Regions from separate parts of the Colwellia sp. BRX10-9 genome, predicted to be linked through region 3. Evidence: predicted binding sites of a transcription regulator. Region 3 holds the regulator's gene; each other region holds the start of a gene.
What was found. Region 3 encodes LexA, which represses DNA repair genes until DNA is damaged. Its sites were predicted from a motif close to TACTGTATNNNNATACAGTA; they were not measured.

Region 1 (6,410 bases), on a different contig from region 3:
CGGAGTCACTTTCAGCCAATCAAGAAAGGTTTTAATGTCGTGACCATTGTATTCGCGCATTAATACGGTATTAATTTTAATTGTTGCACGACCATCTGCCAACGCCATATCTATACCTTTTAAAATATGGGGTAACTTATTATGACCGGTGATTGAATGGAACATGCGCGGGTCAAGACTATCAATACTGATATTAATCGCGTCAATTCCAGCATCTAGCCAGCCTTGCAGATGTTCAGGTAATTTATAACCATTAGTGGTTATCGCGACTTTTTTAATACCGGGCGTTTGCTTACAAGCAGCAATAATTTCAGGTAAGTCTTTACGCAATGAAGGTTCGCCACCGGTAATACGGATTTTCTCTGTACCCATTTGAGCAAAAGCGTTGGCAACACGCTTAATTTCATCAAAGGAGAGAAAATCACGATCATGGTCGCATGAATAACCATCAGGCAAGCAATAGGTGCAACGGAAGTTGCAAACGTCAGTAATAGAGAGGCGCAAGTAATAAAACTTGCGACCGAAGTTGTCTGTTAACATCTCACCTTTCCAAATGTAGGGAGGCTAACAAGTTTCCCTGTTAACCCTGGTGGTTATAGCAAAATTACTATTAACCACGGCTTAAATAGCATTCTAAAAAAAGATTTAGCTAGAAAAGCTCGGCGAATAATTCATTTAATGAATACAAGTATAGTAAACTATTTCACTATTAAAATACGGCTAGACGATAAGTAATTTTGATTTGCATCAAAAAGTCATCACTTTACACGTATTATTGATGAGTAAATTTACGTCATAATAACGTATTCCTATGCCGTTAAGTAAATTGCAATAGACGCGAATGGGAATAACAAGCAGGCGGTGCTAATTTGCCGTGTAAAAATAAATATAAAAGAAGAGTTACTTATGGTTGATTGTTGTTCTGCTCCTGGATTATTACCTTTCGAACAAGCGATGGAAAAAATGTTGTCGGCGATTACGCCGATCGATAAAACTGAGTCGGTTTCTTTAGCATTAGGTTTAAATCGTGTGCTAGCTCGCAACATTTCGAGCCCATTAAATGTTCCTCCTCATCATAATTCAGCTATGGACGGTTATGCCTTTAAATGGGCAAGTTTACAAACGACCGATACATTAACTATGATTGGCCGGTCAATGGCTGGCGCGCCTTTTCAAGGTGAATGTAAAATCGGTGAATGTATTCGTATAATGACAGGTGCAAAATTACCAAGTTGTTGTGATACCGTTGAAATGCAAGAGAACTGCCAAGCAAAAGATACCGGCATTACATTCCTAGAAAACCGAGAATTTAACGATAACATTCGCTTTACCGGTGAAGATATCGCAATAGACCAACCCGTTTTTAGCCGAGGTAAAAAACTTTCGGCGATAGATATTGGTGTACTGGCATCTTTAGGTGTACCAATAGTAGAAGTCTATCGTAAAATTACTGTTGCTGTATTAGCAACCGGCGATGAATTAAAATCTCCGGGCGAAGTCCTTAATGACGGTGATATTTATGAAAGTAATAGCCATGCATTAATTGCGATGTTGACTAAACTGAATGTTACGGTGATTAATTTTGGTATTATCGCTGACGATGAACAAGCAATACGCACTGCATTTGAACAAGCCGATCAGCAAGCCGATGTTGTAATTTCCTCAGGAGGTGTTTCTGTAGGTGACGCCGATTATACTAAGTTGATACTTGAACAATTAGGCGAAATTGGTTTTTGGAAAATAGCCATGAAACCCGGTAAGCCTTTTGCTTTTGGAAAATTACCTAATAGTTACTTTTTTGGCTTACCCGGCAACCCTGTTTCAGCCTTGGTCACCGCACATCAATTGGCAGTACCCGCGTTGTTAAAATTACAGCATGCCCAAGCTAAAAAGTTACCGCTATTAAAAGTAAAAACAGCCACCCAATTAAATAAGCGCGCCGGACGCATGGACTTTCAACGGGCGATATTGTCAACCAATCACCAAGGCGAGATGATAGTTACCAGTACAGGTAGTCAAGGCTCAGGAATTTTAACCAGCATGTCGACGGCCAACTGTTATATTGTTTTACCGGCAAACCAAGGCAACGTTCCCGCTAATGAAATGGTTAACGTGCAACTATTTGATGATGTTATTCAGTAGCGTTATCTATTTTTAGCTTGTTATGAACACACAATATGACGATTAAAATATATTGCCTACCGGGTACCATGTGCGATCAACGTCTGTGGCAGGCTTGCATCACTTACTTACCTGAAAATGTGGAGCTTATCCACATTGCCATCCCCGTGGAAAATAGTATTGATAAAATAGTCACTGCGCTTGAACAAAAATTCCCAGTAGGAAGAATAAATTTAGCGGGTTTTTCTTTAGGGGGATATATCGCGTCGGCTTTTGCGCTGAAATATCCTAATAAAATTAACAAACTACTGCTTATTTCTAATATGTCTTATTTGTTGCCACCTGCTCAATTAAAAGAGCGCAGCCGCACGATTGCTTATGTTAAATTGCATGGTTACTCAGGCATCACCAGCAAACGTATAACTGCACTGCTGCATGCAAGCAAACACAACAATCAAGGCATCATTAACTGTATTCGAGCAATGGATATTGAGTTGGGTAAGGAAACACTTATCCATCAATTAACAGTGACCACCCAACGCGAGAATTTATTAGTAAAACTTCCTACGCTTGCCATCCCCATTCAGTTCTTAATTGGTGATAATGACTCGCTGGTTAAGTTAACGCGCATTACCGCTATTTTAACGCAATCGCCGCTGATTTCTTTAATAACACTTGCCGACACCGGCCATATGTTACCGCTTGAACAACCAGAAAAGTGTGCTGGCAATATGATTCGTTTTTTTATCGAGTAATAAGCATTTAAACAAGGTAAAATGACGTATTATTTTTATGCCAAGGAATTCCCGTTGAGCCAGCTTAGTTTTTCCACCTTACAACTCAAACCTGAGTTAATTCAAAATTTAGAGTCTATGGGTTATCAACAGATGACCGACATTCAAGCCCAAAGCTTGCCAACTATTATTGCCGGTGGTGACGTTATTGCCCAAGGTAAAACAGGCTCTGGTAAAACCGCTGCCTTTGGCCTAGGTGTTTTAGAAAAACTAGACGTAAAACGTTTTCGTATTCAAACACTGATCCTTTGTCCAACACGTGAATTAGCCGACCAAGTAGCGAAAGAAATTCGTAAATTGGCCCGTGCCATCCATAACATAAAAATATTGACCCTTTGTGGCGGTATGCCTTTTGGCCCGCAAGTCGGTTCTTTAGAGCATGGCGCTCATATCATTGTTGGCACGCCAGGAAGAATTGAAGATCATTTAGGTAAAGGCACATTGAAATTAGACGATGTGAATATGCTAGTGCTCGATGAAGCCGACCGTATGCTAGAAATGGGCTTCCAAGCCTCCGTTGACTTTATTATTAGCCAAATTCCTCAACAACGACAAACCTTATTATTTAGTGCAACTTACCCGGCAGAAATTGCCGATATTGCTAAAAAAATAATGCAATCACCGACCAAGGTAACCGTTGAGGGGAATCACGAAGAAAGCACCATATCACAGCATTTTTATAAGGTAGAGAATGACAGCGAGCGTATCGACGGTATCCGTTTATTGTTATTAAAGCATCAACCTGAATCAAGCATCGTTTTTTGTAACACCAAAAAAGACGTACAAATTGTTGTCAATGAACTACGTAATTACGGTTTTAATGTTCAAGATTTACATGGCGATTTAGAGCAAAGAGATCGTACCGAAGTATTAGTTCGCTTTGCCAATAAAAGTATTTCAATTTTAGTCGCCACCGATGTTGCCGCGCGTGGTTTAGACATTGATGCGCTAGATGCAGTATTTAATTATCATATCGCTCGTGATAGCGAAATTCATGTACACCGTATTGGCCGCACAGGCCGAGCGGGTAGCACAGGTATTGCTTGTTCTTTTTTCAGTGAAAAAGAAAGCTACAAAATAGGTTTATTAGAAGATTACCTTGACCGAACTATCGAAGGCGAATTACTGCCAGACGCTAGTGTATTAAACGCCTCGGTGTATTCTCCGAAAATGGCAACAATACAAATAGATGGCGGTAAAAAGCAAAAAGTACGTGCGGGCGATATCCTTGGCGCTCTAACTGGCGATAAAACTATTTCAGCTAGCGAAGTGGGAAAAATTCAATTATCAGATAACTGGGCTTATGTAGCTGTAAGTCGAAAGTTTGCCAAACAAGCCTTTAAAAAACTTAGTGATGGCAAGTTAAAAGGTCGTAAATTTAGAGTAAGATTACTATAGTTACTATCGGTTAAAACAGTATTTATCAATAACGAGGTTTTATAAAATGATTGTATTTTAATGAAAACCTCGTATGATACTGTTGTTTTGTACAGTTAATTTTGATTGTATAAGCGGTTTTAAATCGTATATGATAAAACCATCAAGCGTAATATTGATCCTATAAGGGAAAAAAAATGGCAGTTGAAAGTCGATTTGTCGTCATTAGACAAGGTGTGGAGGTAGAAACATTCATGGATAAAAAAGCAGCAGACGAGTATGACAAAATGCTTGATATGGCTGACAGCTTAGCCGAGATGTTTGAAGCCAGCAGCTTTAATATTGATGAAAAAGTGCGTGAAGAACTCTGTATTTATCTAGCTAAGAATCGTGAAGATGTGCTTGTTGCTTTGCAAGCTAAGAAAGCTAAGCCAGAGACTGCTGCTAAAAAGAACGTTACAGCACCAGTTGAAACAGTAAATAGCACTGACTCGTCGCCAGAAATTGAAGCAACAGCAAAAGTAAAAGCGCCACGTAAGGCTAAAGCGAGCACAAGTAAATAAAGTGCGCTGTACTGGTTTGAATTTATCTTTACTTAACACTAGATAATATTGAATTATGTTGTCATATCAGCTCATTCGTAGCGTTAAAAGAAAAACGGTTGGCTTACAAGTTAAGCACGGAAAAATTATAATCCGTGCGCCAAAATATGTTTCTGAAGATGATATAGCGAACATTGTTAAATCAAAAAGCCTTTGGCTGCACAGAAAAATTGCCGAGCAAAACGCACAACCTGCCACTCAAAATAATCATTATCAAAAAGATAGCCAATTGCTTATTAATGGCGAACTTAAAACACTTGATATTCATTATGGTCTATTTCCAGAAATAACGCTTCATCAAGATATCATCATAGCGACTCTCGCTAGTAAATTAAAAATCAAAGTAGCTGATGATATAAAGAACCAAGATAAATATGTAAAGCAACAACTTGAAGCTTGGTTAAAGCAGCAAACTTATGCTTATATTGATGAAAACTTATCTCATTATGCGGAAAAAATTGGTGTTTTACCCAAATCGTTTAAAGTCAGATTATATAAGTCTAGATGGGGCAGCTGTAATAGTAGAAGTGAACTGAGTTTCAGTTCTTTATTAGCCATGACGCCTAAATGGATTATCGATTATGTAATAGTTCACGAGCTTTGTCATCTTAGGCACATGAATCATTCAACTAAGTTTTGGCAATTAGTTGCGCTTAACTACCCTAACTACGCTTCAGCTAAAACGTGGTTAAAATCCCACCAAAACCAATTACAATGGCCGACTCTTTAATGGTCATAATATCCTCGTAGGGGATAAATGAGCGAACAAATAAATCTTTTTATAAAGAAGATAAAATCAATTCAGTATTAGACTAATAAAATTATCAACAATTTCTTCAACTTACATTATATTGTGGCACGAATATCGCTTAGTATTTGAATACTAATTTAAATTCACAGGATATGACAATTTATTAGCCATTGTTATAATCAATAGATGAAGAGATAAATGATGAAATTCAAAACATACAGCTGGAAAGCTATTGCGATTTATACCCTTTCGACAATAATGTCTATCGTGTTAATTAACCTAATAATCACCTTCTAATTAGGTAAAAAAATAAAAGTATCACGGCAAAATTATCACTAATTTTTGACCGTATTATTATTAGCTTGTTGTTATATTGTGCAATTATTAGAGAGATCGTCATTAAAAGCATAAAAAATCAGCATTTTGTACTTTATTAATTAACAGTACCGCTTATTTAAGGTAGATTAACGCCATAAAATAAAAAAAATAAAGGATTACCCATTACATGAGCTTTTCAGTTCTTGTTTGTGATGACTCTAATATGGCCCGTAAACAAGTTTTACGTAGCTTACCAGAGCAACTATCAGCTAATGCACAATTAGCAAAAAATGGTCAAGAAGCTGTTGAACTTTTACGCAGTCAAGTATTTGACATTCTATTTCTAGACCTCACCATGCCTGTTCTAGATGGCTTAGGTGTACTCCAAACCCTAAAAGATGAAAACATTACACCGGCAATTTTTGTTATATCAGCCGATATACAACC
Region 2 (6,410 bases), on a different contig from region 3:
ACGAAATTATTGATTTAGGTGTCATGGTTTCTTGTGATGACATCTTACGCGTGGCGAAAGCCGAAAAGGTCGATGTGATTGGATTGTCAGGTTTGATAACACCGTCACTTGATGAAATGGTGCATGTTGCTAAAGAAATGAAACGTCTTAATTTTGACTTGCCGTTACTTATTGGTGGCGCGACAACATCAAAAGCTCATACTGCCGTTAAAATAGAGCAACAATATCAACATCCGGTTATATATGTGCCTAATGCGTCACGTTCAGTTTCAGTCGTTAGTACCTTACTTTCAGATGATAGTGAGAAACGTGCGGCATTTTTAGCGCGTCAAGATGATGAATATGCGCGGGTGCGAGAGCGTCATTATAAAAAAGGACCACGTTCAAGCTTAATATCATTAGAAGATGCACGCGCCAATGCTGCGCCGATAAGTTTTGAAAACTATACCCCTAAAATACCCAATAAACTTGGTGTTACGGTACTTGATGATCTTGATTTAAATGTCATTCGAAACTACATCGATTGGACGCCATTTTTCATGACTTGGCAGTTATCAGGCAAATATCCGCTTATTTTACGACACGAAGTGGTCGGCGAAGAAGCAACTAATCTATTTAATGATGCTAATGCTTTATTAGACGATATTATTAACAGTAAAAAGTTAACCGCAAAAGCGGTTTTTGGTCTGTTTCCAGCTCATCGTCAAAAAGATGATTTAATATTATTTGCAGATGAAAACCGAGATAAGCAATTGATGAAATTGCATCAATTGCGTCAACAAAGTAAAAAACCAGCAGGGCAGTTTAACCGTTGTTTGGCTGATTATATCGCGGATAAAACGTCGGGTATTAAAGATTATGTTGGTGCTTTCGCGGTATCTGCAGGTTATGGTTGCGACGAGCTAGTGAAGGAGTTCGCCGCTCAACATGATGACTACAATAGTATTTTAGTTAAAGCTGTTGCCGACCGATTAGCAGAAGCGAGTGCTGAATATCTCCATGAAAAAATTCGCAAAGAATACTGGGGATATGCCCCACAAGAGTCGCTTGCTAATGACGATTTAATTCGTGAAAAATATCAAGGTATTAGACCTGCGCCGGGTTATCCTGCCTGTCCAGAACATACCGAAAAAGGTTTGTTGTGGGAACTACTCAATGTTGAAGAAAACATCGGCATGGAGCTCACCTCAAGTTTTGCCATGTGGCCTGGCGCCGCGGTTAGTGGTTGGTACTTTGCTCACCCAGAATCAAAATACTTTGCGGTCGCTAAAGTCGCTAAAGACCAAGTGATTAATTATGCGACTCGCAAAGGGATGACATTGCCACAAGCAGAGCGTTGGCTGTCAGCTAACTTGGATTATGAACCTGAGTAATTAATAGAGCCATTATCATTTAGTTTATACGGCAACGGCCTTAAATCTCTGTAAAGTAGGTTTAAGGCCGTTGTTCATTTGACTACTCAATGTTAAACGACGAGATGACCTGTGTTGTGTATTAAAAGGTTCTTTCGATAAACCAATAAATAGCGATAACGGCGATAAGCGCACTTAACGGTATCACCACGTATTGTCTATATTGAGGTTTTTTAGCAAACCAGCGCGTCGCTAATAAAGCTAAGGCAACGACCGTTATTTGCCCCAACTCAACGCCAATATTAAATGAAATTAAGCTACTGACATACTCACTCTTGGGTAAGCCCAGTTCAACAAGTACTGCTGCAAACCCTAAACCGTGCAGTAAACCAAAAGCAAAGATAATGGGTAAGCGCCACTTTGTTAGTTTGTGATAAAAAATATTCTCAATAGCCACGTAAGCAATTGATAAGGCAATAAGCGGCTCTACAATGCTGCTAGGTAGGTTGATAATACCAAAGATACCCAAAGCTAGCGTAATGGTATGGGCAAGAGTAAAGGCACTTACCTGCCAGAGCAGTGTCGATGTCTTAGTGGCTAATAAAAATAGCGCGAGCACAAATAGAATATGATCAAGCCCTTGCGGCAGAATATGTACAAAGCCCTGATAGATATACTCAACAATATTAAGCAGCTTAATTTCGGCTGTTGAAAGTTTACGTACACCACCCTTGATATCATCAATAGAAAAGTGATGGCTGTTCTGGCCGGATAGCACTAAAGATTTCTCTGAACGGCTGACTGTTAATAAGACATCCCCTAAGATGGGCGAAAATATCAAGGCTGCGTTGTTACTTTTTTGTGGCAATTGACCCTGCGACAATAGCTTAATGGTTTTAGTCGGTGAGTCAGCGCGAAGTCTTGCTTTTAATTCAAATACCGTTAGCCCTGAAAAAGGGGCAACAAGCACACTTTCTTCATCAATAATAAAAGCGCTTTGTTGATTTATTATTTGCAATATTTTTGAGAGTAATTGCTTTATTTCAATTAAAGAGAGGTTTTTTAGATGATTAATTAAATCTGCCTCATCTACTGATGATTTTTGATGACTTTTAATAACATGCAAAACATCAATATCGATACTAAGTTGGTAGTTATTGTCTACAAGTAATTTTAGCTCTGCTTGGTTAGCTTCATTGGTGTGAGCATTCACTAGTGCAGGTGATAAAAGTAGTAATAGGGCAAAAGTTGTTTGTAAAAGGCGCGTAATCATAAAAGTAATATCAGCTAGTCATTGATAAAAAATAAAGCGACAAATTAACGTATTTAGCATGAAATTAACAGTGGTCAAATTATTATTTCAGTATTGAACTATTAACTTAAAAGTTTATACTGTGTTTGTATACAGTCTAGGTTGAGTTGCCCATAGCGAAAATATGCTTTATTTTTTCACAACGAAATAAGGGACTTTTGATAAACATGATTACTATAATTAAGACATGACTAAAACATGACTCAAAGCCGAAAAATAATACATATAGATATGGACTGTTTCTATGCCGCTGTTGAAATGCGTGACAATGAGTCTTTACGTAATGTGCCACTTGCGGTCGGCGGTACAGGGCCCCGAAGCGTCTTGTGTACGTGTAATTACCAAGCAAGAAAATTTGGTGTTCGCTCGGCAATGCCAGCAATTAAGGCGATGCAACTTTGCCCTGAGCTAGTTATTGTTTCAGGCAGAATGGCTGTTTACCAAGAAGTTTCTGCACAAATAAGGGCGATATTTCAACGTTACACTCAGTTGATTGAACCATTGTCGCTTGATGAAGCCTTTCTTGATGTTACCCATAACAAAGAGTTTAACGGCAGTGCGACGCTTATTGCGGAGCAAATACGTCGTGATATTTTTAATGAACTCAATCTAACCGCCTCGGCAGGTGTTGCTCCTAATAAATTTATTGCTAAAATTGCCAGTGATGAAAATAAACCTAATGGTCAATGTGTTGTTACGCCCGCAGACGTGAGTGGTTTCGTTGAAAAATTACCACTGAAAAAAATTCCGGGTATTGGCCCAAAAACAGCACAAAAATTATTGGGTTACGGCTTCTCGTCATGTGCAGATATACGAGCAAGTTCTGTCGCCGTATTAACACCTATTGTCGGCAAGTTTGCCCCTGCATTGTATCAACGAAGTTTTGGTATTGATCATCGCCAATTAGAAACCGACAGAGTTAGAAAATCATTAGCGATAGAAACCACTTTTTCTCAAGACTTGTCTTGTGAAAAAGAGTGTGAAAGTGCCGTTGAGCTTTTATATGAGAAGCTTTTAGTGAGATTAGAAAAACATCAACATATGGTTATTAGTAAGCAAGGGATTAAACTTAAGTTTAATGACTTTACCCAAACAACAGTTGAGCAGCAAAGCAGCCACTGTGATGAAAACACCTTTAAACAATTACTGTTAAAAGCACTGTTGCGTAGTCAATCTAGGGGAATACGTTTAATAGGATTAACGCTAGGTTTTGCTGAGCATAATAACAAAGAAACACAGCAGCTTTGTTTTAGTTTATAACCGGTACTGACTTGATATGATGTCAGTACCGGTATTTTAGTTTTTATTACTGTGCCTATTACTGTGCTTATGCGGGTTTAATGATTTCTTTAACCGCCAATTCTAATTTTGGATCGTTAATATTTGAGCTAGTAGATTTGAAAACAACTTGTCCACTTCTATTGATAAAAAATGTCGTTGGTGTACCTTTTACGCCATATAACTTAGCAACTTTTTCACCTTCAACACCGGTAATAAATTGATAACCTCGTTGAGTAATCGAGTCTTGTGGTTTTGCTCCTTCATCTTCACTAAAACTAATAGCAACAATCTCAATGCCGGTATTTTTATACTTTTCAGTTAGCTCGACTAATTTAGGCTGCAATTTTTTACAATAGGGACACCATGTTGCCCAAAAATGCAAAATCACCGGCTTGCCCTGATAGTCTGCTAATGAAATGCTTTTACCGGCTTGGGTTTTTAGTGTCCAGTCTGGGGCTTGGTTGGCTTTATTGTCATTGGCGTTAACGTTGAACGACAATATGCTAACGAATATTATAATAATTGATAAAAATGCTTTCATGAAACAACCTACTTTTATTTATATGACTAACTACTTTAGGAGACCTTGATTACGGCGAAATTATTTCGAGCTTTTTATTAACAAAAAAGCCTATCGTATTGATAGGCTTTTTGACACTTCATTTAAAAGTGTTATAAACCTAACACTTTTTTACCTTGCTTAAAGGTAATATCAACAGGAATATTAGCCGCTTCAATACGCGCTAAGTCTTCTGCTAAATCGGCTTTAATGACACCGCTTTTTGCAACAAGTGCAGCCACACCTTCATAATCACCATTACCTTGTAAGGTTAAAATAAGCTCAGACAACGAATCAATAGCGGCAGTCATCTTATCAATGTTGACAGAGTATAACCCTTGCGAGTTACGGGTAAACGCCCCTTGCTCAGCAAAGTAATTAAACCGTACCATGTTGGCTTTACCGTGAGCAGATGTTGCGCCAAAGCGCACTGAACGGAAAATTCCCGCTAAGAAGGTTGTGTAATAATCTTGCAATGTACCTTCTTCAATGGCGCCTTTAATGAGTAACTGGCGGATCATATAAAGCCCAAGGATATCGGCTTTACCTTCTTCTAGTGCCGAAGCATGCTCTTTTAATGATTGGCGTACTGTGCCCTTATCATTAATGGTATTTTTGATACCCAAACCATGGGCAACCTCATGAAACATCGTATTAGCAAAGAAGGCATTGAATGTTACATTTTCACGTTGCTCAGCAACGATTAAGGTACTAGCAATGGGTAACATAATATTATCGAACTTGGCTTGCATCGCATTTTTAAGTTGTAAGCGGCGCGTACCTTTCTCTAACTGTACTTTTTCGTCATTGGGGAGATTAATCGCAATGGTTTTACTACCGGCATTAGAATGACCTGCATAATAAATGACGTCATATGCGTTTAAGTCTGCATCAGAGCCGGGTACTTCTTTTTTATAAGCTTTTTTAACGGGTAAGTCTTTTTGTAATTCGGGTAAATATTCAGCATATTTAGCGAGCTTTTCACTCCAGGCTAAATCTTTAATCAGCACATAAGATTCAAAAGCAGCGCGGTAACCATAAAGCTGATCTTCGTAGGTTTCTATTGGGCCAATAACGACATCAATAGGATTGTTTTTCATATCCATCCAAGCAAAATCAGACGCTTGAAAGTCATCATGACGGATTGCTGTCGCACGTAAATTTAAGTAATTTGCAAATTCTTTATCATCAGCAAAGCTTGATGCTTTTTCTAATATAGCCGCAATACGATTAATGCTATCGCTATAAAGCTCAGAAAAAGCCACTGACGTTAATTGGCCATCGCTGGTACGCTTAACTACCGAATACAAGCCACTCTTGTCAGCAAAGTCTGCTTGCTCAAATTCAGCTTTGGTTAAGTCATTAGGGTAAAACTCTGCGCCAGCCGCTTTTGCTTGATATCCAGAAAGGAAAGGTTTATCGCCATCTAATCTATCCCAAGGACCATAATTGATACGGGCAAATTCACGGACCTTTTCATCATCAATACTAGCAAGGAAGCTTGCTTTGTCTTCACCAAAAGCCTGTTGCCAGAAAAGTTCATCAATAATATCTGAAGCTTCAATAAGCAATACGATCATTTTTTTCTGGTTTTCAGACAAGTGGCTCAAATCAGCACTAAGTGTTACTGGCTTATATATGTCTAAACGACTTTTGGCTTCTGCTAATAAAGTAGGCGCTGAACGTGGTTGTTTATTATTTTCACTACAAGCGCTTAATAGGCTAGTGGCAAGCAAAAGGCCAGTAGCGAGTTTTGTTAGTCTCATTTTTATTCTCACGTATTTTTTGAATATGTATATATAACGCAAAGAGATTACCAAAAATGGCAGGATGCGCAAGGTCTTAATCTATGGGATGGGATCAGGTTTTAGTGAGTTTGTTTTATTGGCGGGGTAAAAAATTAAAT
Region 3 (6,410 bases):
TGTCCAAACAAACAATGGCATTTTCATGTAAGTCATACCAGGCGCACGCATATTCATAATAGTAACAACAATATTAATTGCGCCCATTATTGATGAGATACCCATAATATGAACAGCAAAAACAAAAAATGCCGTACTACCATTTGAATAGGTTGTAGAAAGTGGTGCGTAGAATGTCCAACCAAAGTTAGGCGCACCTGACTCCATAAAGAATGTAGACAAAAGAATCCCAAAAGCAAAAGGTAGAATCCAGAAGCTCCAGTTATTCATACGTGGTAAGGCCATATCTGGAGCACCAATCATCATAGGTATCATCCAGTTAGCAAACCCGGTAAAGGCCGGCATAATTGCACCAAATACCATGATCAAACCATGTACGGTTGTTAGCTGATTGAAAAAATCAGGCTCCACTATTTGTAAACCGGGTTGGAATAACTCGGCTCGAATAACCATGGCTAAAGCGCCGCCGGTTAATAGCATAATAAAAGCAAACCATAGATATAACGTACCTATATCTTTATGGTTTGTCGTGTACAACCAACGTTTGATGCCTTTCATTTTATGGTCATCATGATGATCGTCGTGCGATTCTTGTTCTATAACGTCTGTAGTCATTTTATATCCTCCTACTTCGCACTAGCAGCATCAACAGCTGCAGGTTGTACTAAATCACCGGTGTTATTGCCCCAAGCATTACGCTCATAAGTAACAACTGCCGCTATTTCGGTTTTAGTTAACTGACTACCAAAAGCAGCCATAGCAGGGTTTTTCTTACTGCCATTAATAACCATATCTATATGCACAGCAATATCACCCAGTGCAATTGCACTACCTTTTAGTGCTGGAAATGCCGGAGGTAAACCCGCACCAGAAACTTGATGACAAGCAGCACAAGCTTTCATGTAAACTTGCTCACCCATAACCATCAGTTCATCTTCGCTGTACACTTTAGTTAGATCTTCTACTGGGGCTTCTTCAGCAACCATTTCAGCAACTGCTACCGGTGTTTCTGTGTCATTGCCTGATCCCTTAGCAGCACCTTTAACATCAGCGGCTTGTACGGCATCACCGGTATTGTTACCCCAAGCATTACGCTCGTAGGTCACAACTGCAGCAATTTGCTTCATACTTAACTGCTTACCATAAGCTTGCATACCTGTACCCGCTTTACCATTGAGTACAATATCAATATGCTCGGCAATACTACCCGTAGCAACTGGACTTCCTTTAAGTGCAGGAAATGCAGGAGGTAGACCAGCACCAGAAACTTGATGACAGGCAGCACAGTGGGCAATATAGGTAGTTTCACCCAAGGTCATCAATTCATCCATTGATGCGGAAGCGTTAAGAGATGCTTTCTCAGCAGCAGCGGCTTGAGCGTTGAGTTGGTGTTGTTCATCAAGCCATTTTGCATAGTCTGCTTCAGACTTTACTTCGACAACAATTGGCATAAAACCATGGTCTTTGCCACAAAGTTCAGCACACTGACCTCGGTATATCCCAGGCTTGTCAACTTTTGTCCATGCTTCATTAATAAATCCTGGGTTAGCATCTTGCTTTACAGCAAAAGCAGGTACCCACCAAGCATGAATAACGTCGTCAGAAGTGATTAAAAATCGTACTTTTTTATTAACTGGAATGACAAGGTGTTTATCAACTTCGAGTAGGTAATTTTCACCTTTGACTTTATCGCCAGCATCAACATTAAGGTGTTTACCTTCTTGTGTTTCATACTGTGATCTTGGCGTCGATAAAACGGAGTAGAACTCAATATCTTGATCAAAATATTTGTAATGCCATTTCCACTGAGAGGCGGTAACTTGAATGGTAACGTCAGAATCGTCGTTATTTTCCATTTCAATCAGTGTTTTTGTTGCTGGTACAGCCATAGCGATAAGAATGACAATGGGAATTGCTGTCCAGAGGATTTCTACTTTTGTACTTTCATGAAAATCTGCTGATTTAGCCCCTTTGGATTTTCGATGGAAAACCATTGACCAAAACATAGCACCAAAAACGACCACACCAATTGCTACACATATATACATTGCGAGCATATGTAGATCGTAAACATCTCTACTTACTTCTGTTACACCCTTGGTCAGATTTAATTGCATATCTGCCCAAGCTGAACTGGAAAGAACACTCCCCAACAACAGCCAACCTAGGTTACGTCTTTTCACACGACATCTCCTTCACCCTATAAAAGTTTAAAACTTGATACCTAGGACAAAACACATCCTTTAGTACGGATTTTTATTATTTTCTTAGCGATTTTGTTATCAACCAGTTAGCGTCGACAACATCGCCTTATATTTATATTTGTACACATTCCAAACTAGAATTACTTAAAAGTTGATCTGGGTCAATTTAAAAATCGAGCTATTTTAAAATAAAAACCAATAAAAACAATAGAGTATCAACTCTAATACAGGCAAAGGCCTAATAACAAAGGGCTGTAGCCGTAGTATTAAAAATAAACAGCTGAGTATAAATACGCGTATTGTAAAAATTGATCTTGGTTGTTTTTTAATCAGAGAAAGATAAAGTTGTTTGAATGGGCTTTAGAATGAAAATTATTCTTAGTAAAGAGAAAGGTTTGCATGAAAAGAATACGAAAGGTTAGAAAAGCAAACTTTAGCCTATTTTATACACTAAAGTTTGCGGAGCAGTTTTACATATTTAATACTATATTTGTTAGATAAATTGGCTTAGTTACCACCAAGTTTATTGGATAGGTTAACTTAACTACATCCAGTCTGCCGAGCGAATAACGCCAACAGCCAACCCTTCAATATTAAACTCTTGATCAGACAAATCGACTTTTATAGGAGAGAAGTCATCATTTTCAGCATGTAAGTAAACGATGTTACCTTCTCGTTTATAACGTTTAACCGTAACATTTTCTTCGACACGAGCAACAATTACTTGGCCATTCTGTACATCGGTCGTTTGATGAACCGCTAACAAGTCACCATCAAGTATGCCGATATTTTTCATGCTTTCGCCATTAACTCTCAATAAGTAATCAGCAGCTGGGTGGAACAAATTACCATCAACTTTGTAATGATCTTCAACATGCTCTGCAGCTAAAATAGGTTCACCTGCAGCCACTCTGCCGATTAAAGGTAAACCGGCTTCTTCCATTAACTTCTCAGTCAAACGAATGCCGCGAGAAGTACCTGGCAACATTTCTATATAGCCTTTTTTAGCCAAAGCTTTTAAATGTTCCTCTGCTGCATTTGCTGATTTAAAGCCAAAAAACTTGGCTATTTCAGCACGCGTTGGTGGCATGCCCGTATCGCTTATTTTGTCTTTGATCAGATCAAAAACTTGTTGTTGTCGGTTCGTTAGAGGGCGTAATTCGCTGATTTCATTTAGCATAGGGAGCCTGTAAATTTACACAGTTGTTACTGTGAGTATATACAGGTCGTTAGTAAAGGCAAGTTTTCTAGTCGAATTATTTTTGAAAACTCCCTGATTTTAAATAATGGATAACTTGTTCGATAACTTTTTCGTTTTTCATCATAAATGGATGGGTCGTTTCCATTTCAATGTGATCATTCATACCATCAAGTTTGGTACTAGCAACCGAAACTTTACCATCATCTTTATCAGGAATAAGTGTTGATAATATCCAATTAATACTTTGATTACCGGCAATAACACCCAAATCAAAATTAGCATTGCCAAGGTTACTAGGGACACTGAATTCGCCGGTACCTAATTGCATACCCGCATCACCATTGATGAAACTAAAACCAGGTGTATTTTTTAGTTTATCAACAACTTCACTGCCTTTGTTTGGTGGACCTAGCATCACGACTTTATGTAAATTAGGTATTTTATGCATACTTAAATATTGGCGAACTAATATACCGCCCATTGAATGGGTAACAAAGTTAACTTGGCGATTTTCACAAATTAATAGCGCTTTAGAAATCACTTTTTCAGCCAACTCTTCTATCGAATAATCTCTAGAAGGGTAGTTGATATTTATCACAAAATATCCTTCTGCTAACAATCGTTTTTCAATAGCTTTCATGGAGTTAGCCGAACGTGCAAGCCCATGCAGTAAAATTACACATTCACCATTAGCTAAAGAATCTGCTGGCTCTTCAAAAGAAGCTTGAATTTTATAGCCACGTTCAACCGAAGTATCTAAGCTTTCTTGTTCAATCATATTTTTTAAACGAGTTTCTGCATCAGTAATTTTTTTACTAAATTGTTCTTTAAGTAGCGCTAGGTCTGACTTAAGTGCTGCAATTTTTTCATTCATAGCTGCGCTCCATCATTTTTTTTTAGAATTCATTATTGATACTGTAGTCATGTTAAACAGCAGCTAAGCAATATATTTTTAGCTGCCACAAATATAAAATATAAAACAGTTTTCTCCAACAAAATTTGAAACCATTACCCTTGTAATGTCATTTTTTTCGATAAACTTCTCGCGTGGACCTTTAAATAGCCATAGAAAGCTATACGATATTAACATTTTATATTAGTTATCTGTTAGACATTGATAATCTTCAATCGATCTAACTTTACCAGTAACTACATACATTCAAGCAAAAAAATTTTAAGGACGTTTTACTTGTCTCGATTATAAATTTACAATTCAACATACCCCCCACGTAAAATGAGTTAAGTACCATTGAATGTTATTGGTTTAGGTTGCTCAAACTTTAGCGTCGCCGTTTATATTGGCAATAAACCGAGTATGCTTGAATATCAGCAATTATCTTGTCTATCGCCGCTAACCTTGGGCGAAATAGAGATGGTTAATCAAGCTTGTGGCAATGGTTGGCGGAAAGTTTTCAATGTTTATGCGAAGCTGCTTTACGCACTCGATAAAGAAAAATTCGCTTACTCAACACTTGCGCCAACTTGGCAAAAATATCGAGAGCGATTTTTGCTGCAGCAAGGCTCTCAAACGGCTTTATTATTTTCTCCGCCTCAGTTATCAACCACTAAGCAAACTCTGCATATTATTTGTGGAAAAACCTACGCCAAAAATTTGTTAGCGACAAATCAACTAAACGCTAATTTCACTTGGCTAGATGAGCAATTTGCTATTGATAAAGCTAAAAATTTAATTGTGTGTCCCTATTTTGATTATCGGCAATTGTCGAATGCTAATATTGAAAAATTAGCCTTTTTACTCAACGATATAAATAGCCAGTGAAAGCTTTTCATTCATTTATATAGTGTTAAATTAATGTATACTATATTTATTAAAGGAGAAAATAATAAGCCTCATGATTAGGCAACATACTAAACGTCACTTTAATATTGGATCACATCATTGCTATATTTTAATAAAAAAACACTTTTATTTATTACAATAATTTTAACCTTATTACCCTATGCAACGATCACCAGCACGCTTGATATTTCCTCTGCTTTTTTGCTATCACTTCCTACTATATTATTACAGGCTACCGCAGTATTCTTTGTTGTTCATAGCTATTTACAGACCAGATCACGTTCATTAAAATTGTTCTGGCAGTTTTTCTCTCTCGCTATTATCATTGATCTTATTTCGGGTGTTATCTTCGCAGGTAACTACATAAACACCCCCCCGATCCTGCAAGATTTTTTCTCTTTGTTCAGTTACTTTTTTATCTTACTGGCCATAGAAACCAACCCGCATCTCAGCGAAACGCCACTCAATAAATACATTGCGGGTCGAGTGCCAGCACTATTTTTTACAGTCACCTGTTTTTGTTATTTCGTACTGCTGCCAGAAGAGTTTTCAAAAGCGTTAGATCACAGGTTATTACCGTCATTATTATTTCATATCACTATTTCTGGCCTCATTTTTATTAGACTAATCAGCTGTGTTATTTTTTGTCATGAAAAATTTTGGCGCGCTATTTATTGGCCATTAGCCATTGCCTCATTAGCTTTGTTAGTTGATAACACTAATAGTTATTTTCTTCTTCAAGAGCAAGCCCTTTATAAAGACAATTATACGAACAGCTTAATAGCGTTAATCCCATACTGTGGTCTTATTTTTGCCGCAAGTGCATCATTAAACATTCAAAGACCGACCAAACCTATTTCAAAAGATACCTTTCCCGAATTTTACATTTTATTGCTGGTGAGTATTATTTTTAGCATTCATATCGTTGGTTTAGAAGTTGGGGCACACTACATTACAAATTCTTTCTGGCAGTCTTTTGTTATTGGTATTTGGGGCGTTATTGCTTTTATTTTAGTCATTCTTATTGCTTACAATAAAAGAAAAAACACGCTCGAATTCAAGGAAAACGCTTTCACTCAGCAACAAGAACAAAAAGAGTTAATACAGACCAACCATAAATTACTCAGCTCAATTCTTAATAGTGAAGACAAAGCCATTGTCCGAGCATCTAATAATGCTATTTTGACGACATCAACGGGCGGCG

Region 1: H4J69_RS05335 (YebG family protein) is a predicted target of LexA. The motif match lies at 4,391-4,410, and genes of this name have one in related genera.
Region 2: dinB (DNA polymerase IV) is a predicted target of LexA. The motif match lies at 2,743-2,762, and genes of this name have one in related genera.

What each region holds. Positions count from the first base shown of each region.
Region 1 covers NZ_JACGVV010000006.1:32,557-38,966, reverse strand. The annotation lists gene moaA (GTP 3',8-cyclase MoaA) at 1-540, opposite strand, end outside; molybdenum cofactor riboswitch at 527-677, opposite strand; gene moeA (molybdopterin molybdotransferase MoeA) at 907-2,142, shown strand; gene H4J69_RS05345 (alpha/beta fold hydrolase) at 2,178-2,876, shown strand; gene dbpA (ATP-dependent RNA helicase DbpA) at 2,898-4,313, shown strand; gene H4J69_RS05335 (YebG family protein) at 4,490-4,855, shown strand; gene H4J69_RS05330 (M48 family metallopeptidase) at 4,911-5,624, shown strand; gene H4J69_RS05325 (response regulator) at 6,151-6,410, shown strand, end outside.
Region 2 covers NZ_JACGVV010000030.1:18,376-24,785, forward strand. The annotation lists gene metH (methionine synthase) at 1-1,373, shown strand, start outside; gene H4J69_RS15375 (HupE/UreJ family protein) at 1,495-2,625, opposite strand; gene dinB (DNA polymerase IV) at 2,863-3,924, shown strand; gene H4J69_RS15385 (peroxiredoxin) at 3,992-4,486, opposite strand; gene H4J69_RS15390 (dipeptidyl-peptidase 3 family protein) at 4,618-6,270, opposite strand.
Region 3 covers NZ_JACGVV010000007.1:21,950-28,359, reverse strand. The annotation lists gene ctaD (cytochrome c oxidase subunit I) at 1-615, opposite strand, end outside; gene coxB (cytochrome c oxidase subunit II) at 627-2,183, opposite strand; gene lexA (transcriptional repressor LexA) at 2,749-3,384, opposite strand; gene H4J69_RS06085 (alpha/beta fold hydrolase) at 3,461-4,279, opposite strand; gene H4J69_RS06080 (DUF6942 family protein) at 4,655-5,185, shown strand; gene H4J69_RS06075 (ATP-binding protein) at 5,306-6,410, shown strand, end outside.